Regions from separate parts of the Priestia sp. HNGD-A6 genome, predicted to be linked through region 1. Evidence: riboswitches for the same ligand, from Rfam matches in the RefSeq annotation. Region 1 holds a riboswitch; the other holds the start of a gene.
What was found. Region 1 has a riboswitch for thiamine pyrophosphate ahead of thiT (energy-coupled thiamine transporter ThiT). Riboswitches for the same ligand answer to the same signal wherever they lie in the genome.

Region 2: another riboswitch for thiamine pyrophosphate. It lies ahead of SCI76_RS11290 (thiamine phosphate synthase); the one in region 1 lies ahead of thiT (energy-coupled thiamine transporter ThiT).

What each region holds. Positions count from the first base shown of each region.
Region 1 is NZ_CP138621.1:208,056-212,937, reverse strand. Features, by position in the region: gene SCI76_RS01130 (ethanolamine ammonia-lyase reactivating factor EutA) at 1-865, opposite strand, end outside; gene thiT (energy-coupled thiamine transporter ThiT) at 1,022-1,630, opposite strand; TPP riboswitch at 1,663-1,763, opposite strand; lysine riboswitch at 1,938-2,122, shown strand; gene SCI76_RS01120 (amino acid permease) at 2,226-3,665, shown strand; gene SCI76_RS01115 (hypothetical protein) at 3,702-4,070, opposite strand; gene SCI76_RS01110 (GNAT family N-acetyltransferase) at 4,174-4,665, opposite strand; gene SCI76_RS01105 (cysteine hydrolase family protein) at 4,760-4,882, opposite strand, start outside.
Region 2 is NZ_CP138621.1:2,241,879-2,246,760, reverse strand. Features, by position in the region: gene SCI76_RS11315 (amino acid ABC transporter permease) at 1-660, opposite strand, end outside; gene SCI76_RS11310 (amino acid ABC transporter substrate-binding protein) at 644-1,465, opposite strand; gene SCI76_RS11305 (CrcB family protein) at 1,807-2,205, shown strand; gene crcB (fluoride efflux transporter CrcB) at 2,206-2,592, shown strand; gene SCI76_RS11295 (hypothetical protein) at 2,644-2,859, shown strand; TPP riboswitch at 3,018-3,119, shown strand; gene SCI76_RS11290 (thiamine phosphate synthase) at 3,241-3,864, shown strand; gene thiO (glycine oxidase ThiO) at 3,848-4,882, shown strand, end outside.

The sequences.
Region 1 (4,882 bases):
CTAGCAGCGGACCAATGTCTCCGTGTATGGCCACTTCCTTCACTGTTTTTGGTTTCTCCTTCTCTATCATGGCTCCTACTCCTCCCGAGACCATGATTGTCTCTGGCCGAGTAGAAGATCTTGTATGAGGGGAAACGAGCAGCAAAGAGGTTTGCTTCAGTGCGCTCACATAATCCACGGTTTCTTTAGCTAGCAATTTGCAAATAGACGAGAGTTTTTCAAATGTTGCTTTTTCGCCTTCTTGAAGCATCAGAGAATTATTTTTTAAAAATTCAGTTAAATAAGACGAAACGTAGGTAACAATACCATCTTCGTTTAGCCGAATTAATCTTCCGCCTACATGCAGGGTAAACGTTTCAATCACTTTTCCATTTTGACATAAGGCGATGTTAGCAGTGCCTCCACCTACATCAATGTTGGCAATCACTTTATTGGTTTCAGCAGAATGTTCGATTGCTCCCGATCCTTTTGCCGCTAACATTCCTTCTAAGTCAGCACCAGCTGTTGCAACAACAAAATTCCCAGCGTGTTCAGCTAGATAGTGAACGATACTCTCTGCATTTTGCTTCCGAGCCGTTTCTCCTGTGATGATCACAGCACCCGCCTCCACCTGATCTAAGGAGATTCCTGCTTTTTTGTACTCTTTTTCTAGTAATAGCGTTAACCTCCGAACATCGATTTCAACCTCGTTTACCATAGGTGTTGTATAGATGGAACTTGCATACGTTACGCGACGATCAATAATTTGACAGCCTGGCAGCGTAAACTGATTTTGTTGATTTGCTATTAACAGTTTGCTTACAATCAGTTTTGTTGTGCTTGTTCCAATATCTAAACCTATGCTCGTGATCCATTTCTGTAGCATACGATCAACCCTTTATCTCGTTTGAATATGTTGACTATCATAAAACAGTTTTTTGAATATTTCACTAACTATGTTATCAAACCTGACACACTTTTGTGTAAACAAAGGTGACAAATAAGAAAAAAGACTAAATCTTGGCAGATTTAGTCTTTTTTCTTATGATGAGTGTGATTTAGTTACAATCATTCTTGATGCCGATGGAATTAACAATGAAAGAATGACTAAGCAGGCTATTAGTGACCCTACCATTGAAATACCGTTCATTGAAAAAGAATACCACAGAGCGGACATACCCTTTGGTGCGTACGATCCCCAGAAAATAATACCAGCAATAAAGTGCCAGAAATAACGTGCGAAGCTGCCGATAATAAGGGATAAAACAATTAAAACAAAAGCTTTTGATCTGTTATTGGTAGCTAAATTTGTTTTAATAGATTGTGAAAAAATACCTCCAAAACCTATAAAAGCAAAAGCTACAATATATTCAATAAATGTTTGTAGCGCTGTTAAAATATAAGCTGTTCCTGTCGCTAACTGCAAAAGCCCCCATAATAGACCGGATAGAGCCCCGCCTTTTACTCCCCAGCGAAAGCACATAATAAAAATGGGCACCATGGAGAACGAAATGCTCACAGCCGTCGCAATTTTAATTGAAGGCAAAAGGTCAAGTAGAAGTGCCAATGCTGCAAAAATAGCTATTTCAATTTTAGCCTGTAAAGGTAATGCTTTATTCACGTTTCTCACTCCTGTTTTTGAATCATTCATATCAAACGGTTTACACAGGAGTAAGCAAATATATGCTACTATTCCCACATTCCTACGCTAGCGTTAACTAACAGGTTCAAAGGGTCTGAACATTTCGTTCACTCTCAGCACGGCGGCTCCCCCTGTGGTACGTTTGGATATTTATGTAGTATAAAGACAATGTTTATTATACCATACGTAACAAAATAGATTCGAGAGATTTCAAAGATGTTTCTATTTTCTGAATCTATTTTTTATAATGACAATCGTTTTAGTATTTGTTATACTTCTTTTATGTCAATTGAATATAAAAAACCCTCATCCTAATCGATGAGGTAGAGGTCGCAGTTTTTAATAGTAAAGTAACGGAAATGCAGAGAACATTGAGGATGTTGCTTGAAAGGAAAAATTGCCGAAGTTTAAATCACTTCTCGGTTGATTTAAGCTGGGGCTGTCTCCGAACAGGAACAGAACTGTCACATCATGCGAGTGATGTGAAGAGCTATCTTCACGGAAGGTTGACGCGGTTTTCAGATTTAAAAGCGCGCACATATACTGCGGGCTTTTTTTATGTTATCCCCGTCTCTTTCCGTACATTCGAAAGGAGTATTTATCTATGCAAGAGCAGCAAGAATTAAAACGTGGGTTGAAATCTCGCCACTTAACGATGATTTCATTAGGAGGAGCCATCGGAACCGGCTTATTCCTAGCAAGTGGTGGAGCAATTCACACAGCAGGACCTGGGGGAGCGCTTTTAGCTTACGCTATTATTGGCGTAATGGTTTACTTTTTGATGACCAGCCTAGCAGAGCTAGCAGCTTATATGCCTGAAGCTGGTTCATTTAGTACGTATGCGTCTCGTTTTGTAGATCCATCCTTTGGTTTCGCTCTCGGCTGGAACTACTGGTATAACTGGGCTATTACGATTGCAGCTGAATTATCCGCTGGAGCCCTTATTATGAAATTTTGGTTCCCGAACTCTTCTTCTATTTTATGGAGTGCCCTGTTTTTATTAATTATGTTTGGGCTTAACTACCTTTCTGTAAAAGGATTTGGTGAATCTGAATTTTGGTTTTCGTTAATTAAAGTAGTAACGGTTATTATCTTTTTAGTTATTGGTATTATGATGATTTTTGGTATCTTTAACAATGAAGCACCAGGTTTTAAAAACTTCACGCTTGGTGATGGACCGATTCACGGTGGATTCTTCACTGTACTAGGTATCTTTATGGCAGCTGGTTTTTCATTCCAAGGAACAGAGTTGCTTGGAGTCGCAGCTGGAGAAAGTGAAGATCCGGAAAAAACGGTTCCTCGCGCAGTTAAACAAGTCTTCTGGCGCATCTTGTTATTTTATATTTTAGCTATTTTTGTTATTGGGATGCTTATTCCATACACAGCGAATTCATTAGCAAGTGATGACGTGCGAGTAAGTCCGTTTACTTTAATATTCGAACGAGCAGGTCTGGCGTTTGCAGCATCAGCGATTAATGCCGTTATTTTAACAGCTGTTTTATCTGCTGGTAACTCAGGCATGTATGCTTCTACGCGTATGCTGTGGAACTTAGCCAAAGATGGAAAAGCACCAAGGTTCTTAGCAAAAGTGAATAAACGAGGCGTTCCAGTTAATGCCTTAATCGCAACGGCACTTGTCGGTACACTTGCATTTGGTGCTTCATTTTTTGGAGACGGTGCGGTATATACGTGGTTACTTAACGCTTCTGGTATGTCTGGTTTTATTGCTTGGTTAGGAATTGCGATCAGCCACTATCGTTTTAGAAGAGCATTTGTTGCTCAAGGTCATGATTTGAGTGAACTTCCATATCATGCAAAACTTTTCCCATTTGGCCCTATCTTTGCCTTTATTTTATGTGCCGTTGTTATTTTAGGCCAAAACTATTCGGCGTTTATGGGTGACTCGATTGACTGGTACGGTGTACTTGTTTCTTATATCGGACTTCCTTTATTCTTAATTGTTTGGTTAGGATACAAATGGACGAAAAAGTCGAAGCTTATCCCGTTAAAAGAATGTCAAGTAATAGTGAAAAAATACGAATAAAAAAAGCTCTCTATTCAAAAGAATAGAGAGCTTTTTTTATATGAGCTGATCGGCAAAATGAAGAGATATATAAGCGGGTTGGTTTTTCATAACAAGCATATAACCTTTGAGGGGACGGTTATAGTAATCAGCAGCTTCGATATAATAAATACGCTGAATTAACCTGCTTAAATGAGTTGCAAAAGATGGAAGTTGGTGATTAGGAATGGTTTGGATGTAGTCTATGATTTCTTGTTTAGTTTGAAGGCCTGAACGGGTACATTCTAACAGATGAAAAAGCGGATCTGCTGCTATAGTAGATAGTTCAGAATTGTGTTTGATTCTATTCAGCTGGATATGCAGTTCTTTTTGAGACCATTTTTTCGGCACAGCTCTTAGATGTTGATATTGAAAATGTGTACTCATGATAGCTAACACCTTTCGTATTAAAATAATAAAACAACTTATTATTTTAATAACCTTTACACATGAAACTAAAACGTTACAATGTGTAAAGGTGTCATACATCTTATAAAATAAGCTGATAAAAAAGTACATCTTGCCACTGATCAAATTTCCAGCCCACTTCTTTAAACTCTCCGCAAAATGTAAAATTAAATTGCTCATGCATTTTGATACTGATATCATTCCCTTTTGTAATTCCTGAAATGACAACGTGATGGTCGAGCTCTTTAGCTAATTCCAAAATGCGCTTCATAAGCTGTTTCCCAATACCATGCCCTTGTTGATTTTTATCAATATAAATCGATAGCTCTACTGTTTGAATGTACGCTTCTTTATCTCGATACGAGGAAAGCGAAGCATAGCCCGCTACTACTCCATCTTTTTCCGCGACAATAAGTGGAAAAAGTTCATTGCTAATATGATTATTAAACCAGCCCCTTCTTTGTTCTACTGTTACAGGCGTTAAGTCAAAAGTAGCAGCACTTGTTTGAACGGACTGATTATAAATTTCAACAAGCATAGGTAAATCTTCTTCTTTAGCATAACGAATGATCATATGTACAAACTCCTTATAGTATAGAATTATCTTTATTTTACTTCTTTTAAGAAACATAATCTACATAAAAAACCGATGTGCGTATGCACATCGGTTATTGGTTTTGGGCATATTGAAAGGTTTGAAGGACTTGAAGAGTCTCTTTTGTAGAAACGACCGTTGCAAACTCTCCGTGCAAGGAAGACAGTGCGAATGTATGTACATCTTCTGCAAGAAG
Region 2 (4,882 bases), 2.0 Mb from region 1:
GATAATGGATAAGATTGTACACATAATCCAGTACAAGAGCGCTGCTTCACTATAAAGAAGTAAAAATTCATAGTTAGTCGAAGCAATTTCTTGAGCTTTACGGAACATCTCAGAAACAAGAATAAGCGATGCAAGTGACGTATCTTTAATAAGGCTAATAAAAGAGTTAGATAATGGCGGAATCGATACACGTGCTGCTTGCGGTAAAATAATCCGTCTTAACGCTTGGGAATAGGTCATACCAAGTGAGTAGCCAGCTTCCCACTGTCCTTTAGGAATAGATTGAATCGCTGCTCGGATAATTTCAGATGCATACGCACCTACACTTAATGAAAATCCAATAATAGCAGAGATAAATGGGTCAATTGTTATATCTAAATTGGGTAAGCCGTAGAAAATAATAAATAATTGCACAAGCAGCGGTGTACCTCGAATAATCGATACATAGATGCGCGCAATTATATTTAAAACTTTTATAGATGATAAACGAGCCAAGGCTGTTAAGACAGCTAAAATGATACCGAGTACAAACGTGATTAATGTTAGTGGAATAGAATATTGAATAGCTCCCTTTAGCATTGGTAAGAGAGATGATTGAGCGATTGAAATCAATTGATTCAATCGCTCTCCATCAGGAAAAATATTATTTAGGAGAAACATCTTCGCCAAACCATTTCTTAGAAATTTTTGCGTATGTTCCGTCTTTTTTCATATCTTTCAATGCTTTGTTTACTTTATCCACTAACTTACCGCTGTCTTTTCTAAACATAAAGCCGCTTGCAGCACCATCGGATTTTTCATCCGCGATTTTGATAGGTGCGTTAGGGTGCTTTTTCTTATAGTCAAGGAACGATAATTTATCGTTGATTGTAGCATCAACACGGTTTGCGCTCATTAGTTCTACTGCTTGAGCAAAACCTTCAGCACTCGTAATGTTTGCACCATAAGATTGAGCCATGTCTTTGTAGTTACTTGTTAATGACTGTGCTGATTTTTTTCCTTTTAAATCTTTAAATGATTTGATATCTTTTTCGTCTTTACGAACAATTAATACGGCGCCTGACTGGATGTATGGGTCGGAGAAATCGTATTTCTTTTGACGATCTTCACGAATACCCACTTCATTAGCAATTATGTCAAAGCGTTTAGCATCTAATCCGGCAAACATGCCATCCCACTGTGTTTCTTTGAACTCAGCTTTTACGCCAAGACGTTTAGCTACTTCTTGAGCCAATTCTACATCAAACCCAGTTAGCTTTTGTTTGTCATCATGAAAAGTGAACGGAGGGTATGTACCTTCAGTTCCAATTGTTAATACGCCATCTTTTTTCACTTTATTATATAAATCCTCTTGTGAAGATTTATTGTCTCCATTGTTTGCTTCATTTTTTGAGCTAGAACCGCATGCGGCAAGCACAACTGTGAAAGCTAATAGTAGCGACAAAAGTGCAGCAAATTTCTTCATTTTCTAAACCCCCTAGTATTCTGATAGGAAATGATACTCTGTGATACTAAACAAGAACACAGCAAAAGTCAACAAAAAAAACTTATACGATTAATGTGACTTAAAATAAGGGAAATATACCTTCTATACACGGTTTGTCATAAGGATACAGAAAGATTTTAAAATTTGGATTAAGTGGATTTTTAAGGGATATTTGAGGAGTAAAAAGGAAGTTTCATGCGACGATTTTCTCTTTCATTTTTTCATGACTTTTGGTGCAATAAACATATAGTTAAATGTTAAGGTAGAAATAAATTCCTTATGGTACACTTAAAGAAGAATTTATGAAACGGAGCGATATGATGAAAGCCATAAACTTAATCTCAATTGCCTTTGGTGCTATCGCTGGTACATATGCGCGTTATTTGCTAAATATTTCCTTATTATATACGGGCTATCCAATAGGAACGGTAATTGAAAACCTATTAGGAAGCTTCATACTAGGCCTATTAACAGGATTTTTTGCGTGGAAAAAGCCAAAAGAATGGATAAAGCTTGGACTAGGAGTTGGCGTGTGCGGCGGTTTTACAACGTATTCAACCTTTGCAGGAGACGTCATTTCTCTCACTCAGCACCATTTATTTTGGGGAGCCATTTATGTCATTGTCTCTTTAGTAGGTGGAATCCTTCTTGCTTTAGCAGGCTATCTATGCGGTGAAGCGGCAGGGAAAAATTTAGTGAAAGTACATGAGGTGAAGTAAATGAGCATAGTGAGCTTGGCACTTGGCGGGGCAGCTGGAGGAATATGCCGTTATCTTTTGGGTTTAAAAGTTACAAAAACAGTTTCAAACCCTCCTTTTCCAGTCTCAATGCTGTTTGTAAACTTGCTCGGTGCGTTTGGGCTTGGTCTTTTTTACGGTAGTTATTATGGAAAGGTTCCGAGTCATGCTTATGATGATTCAATATTTTTAATGATTGGCATTGGGTTTTTTGGTGCCTTTACCACTTTTTCAACGTTTAGTGTGGAAACCGTACAGTTAATTCGGGAAAAATCTTATCGGAAAATGTTGGCGTACGTGGGGATTTCAGCATTTGGAACAGTTGGTTTATTTACAGTCGGTTTACTGGCAGGAACGTTTTTATTATAAGTAAAGAGAACGTTTCTAGTAGGGAAAAACAAAAAGACGGAGAAGTAGAGAATGGATAGAAAAGCAGAAGTTTGGAAATACATTTTGTTGATTGTAGCTGTTGCAGGTCAGATCATTGGTTTTTTATTTTTATTTATAAATGTTGTGGCGGCATTTATTTTTTACGGTTTTTATATTCTAACTTTTATTATGTTACTCCTGCTGTTTATATGGGATCGGAAAAAGGAAAAAGACAAAGAAGAATTTGACGACTATACCGATTACTAACTATATAAAAAGCAGAATGATTCGGTGCGCCGGGCCTCTTAGTAAAGAAGCTTAAAAGATACATCTATAAAAGGAAGAGAGCCGTAAGAGCATAAAGAGATATTGTATTTACATCTAGTTGTGTTATAATTTTAAGTGCAAAAACAAAATCAATAAATAGCAATCACTAGGGGAGCTTTTTGAAGCTGAGACGGATGTATTTCGGACCCTTTGAACCTGATCTGGTTTGGACCAGCGTAGGGAAGTGGCGATCATGTTTACATAACGATGCATGCTAACCACTCTACGTTGTAGAGTGGTTTTTTGTATGTAATAAAGCCCTCTGCACAAGATGAAGTGATTGAAATTTCTCTTTATTCTGAATGGAAAGGTTTCGATCATGTGGATATTCCTAAATTTCATGTCATTACAACAGATAAGCAGCCAATCGAAGAGCTTCAAAAAATTTTAACGGCTATCGCGCCTTTTGCGGGCGCCATTCATATTAGAGAAAAAAAGAAAACGGCAAAGCAGATTCAATGTTTACTAGAAAGCCTACCATTTTGTCGCTCTAAAATTATTGTGAATGACCGAGTTGATGTAGCGCATGCTTTAAAAGCAAAAGGTGTACAGCTTGCCTATCATAGTTTAGACGTTTCGTTTGTTATAGACGCATTTCCTTCTCTTATTGTTGGAAAGTCAGTTCACTCTGTGGAAGAGGCTTTAGAAGCTGAAAAAGATGGTGCTCACTACATTTTATACGGACATATTTATTCAACACATTCAAAAAAAGAATTAAAAAGTCGAGGGATAGCGGCACTAAAAGAAGTAGTAGACGCTGTGCAGATACCGGTTATTGCCATTGGAGGAATTACACCTGTAAATGCCAAAGAGGTACTTCAAACAGGAGCACACGGTATAGCCGTGATGTCTGGTGTCATGCTTGCGCAAGATCCCCTGAAAGCGATTAAACAATATTCTCATATATGGACATCTGGAGGTGGAGAAAATGAAGCAGCATTATGATGTACTGTTAATCGGAGGAGGTATAATCAGCTCTTCTATCGCTTATCATTTGTCAAAACAAGGAGCGTCAGTAGCTATTCTTGAACGCAATCAAGTTGGTTGTGAAGCTTCAAGTGCAGCCGCTGGTATTTTAGGTGCTCAAGCTGAAATTGATGAAGAAGGTCCTCTTTTAGACCTTGCTATTAAGAGCAGAAGCATGTTTCCTGAACTGGTGAAGGAACTAAAAGAAAAAACGGCTATCGACGTAGAGCTCATTCAAAAAGGCTTATTAAAAGTCGCTGTAACAGAAGAAGATGCACACGTATTAAAGAAAAAAGCCGCTCAGCACCACCGGTGGGACAAAGATGTAAGATGGATCGATGTAAAAGAAGCGCGTTTGTTAGAACCCGGGCTCTCTCCAGACATATACGGAGCCATTACAATACCGGGAGACGGCCAGCTAGCTCCGGCTAAGTTAACACAAGCTCTTGCTCATGGAGCCTTGTATCACGGAGCAGATGTATTCGAATACTGTGACGTTCACTCTCTTATTATGGAAAATGAAACAGTAAAAGGGGTACAGACGTCCAAAGGCTCTTTTTATGGAGAAAAAGTAGTGATTGCAGCAGGCTCATGGGCTAAACGCTTTATTTCTTCTGAACATTTAGGCGAGGTGTTTCCTGTAAAAGGAGAGTGTATTGCTCTGCAAAGTCATAAGCCCCTGCTTTCTAAAACGATTTTTTTAGATGAAGGTTTTTACTTAGTCCCTAAGACTGGTGGAAGAATCGTAATCGGGGCAACTAAGCTGCAGCATGATTTTACTAAGACCGTTTCTGCACAAGGTATTCAATTTTTGCTGAATAAAGCTTCTGCGCTTCTGCCGGCCATTAAAGAAGCCACATTTGAAAAAGCATGGGCTGGTCTTCGTCCACAAACAAATGATGGCTGGCCTTATTTAGGAGAGCACCCTGAAATAGCGAATCTGCACATGGCTTTTGGCCACTACCGAAACGGTATTTTATTAAGCGCTGCAACTGGA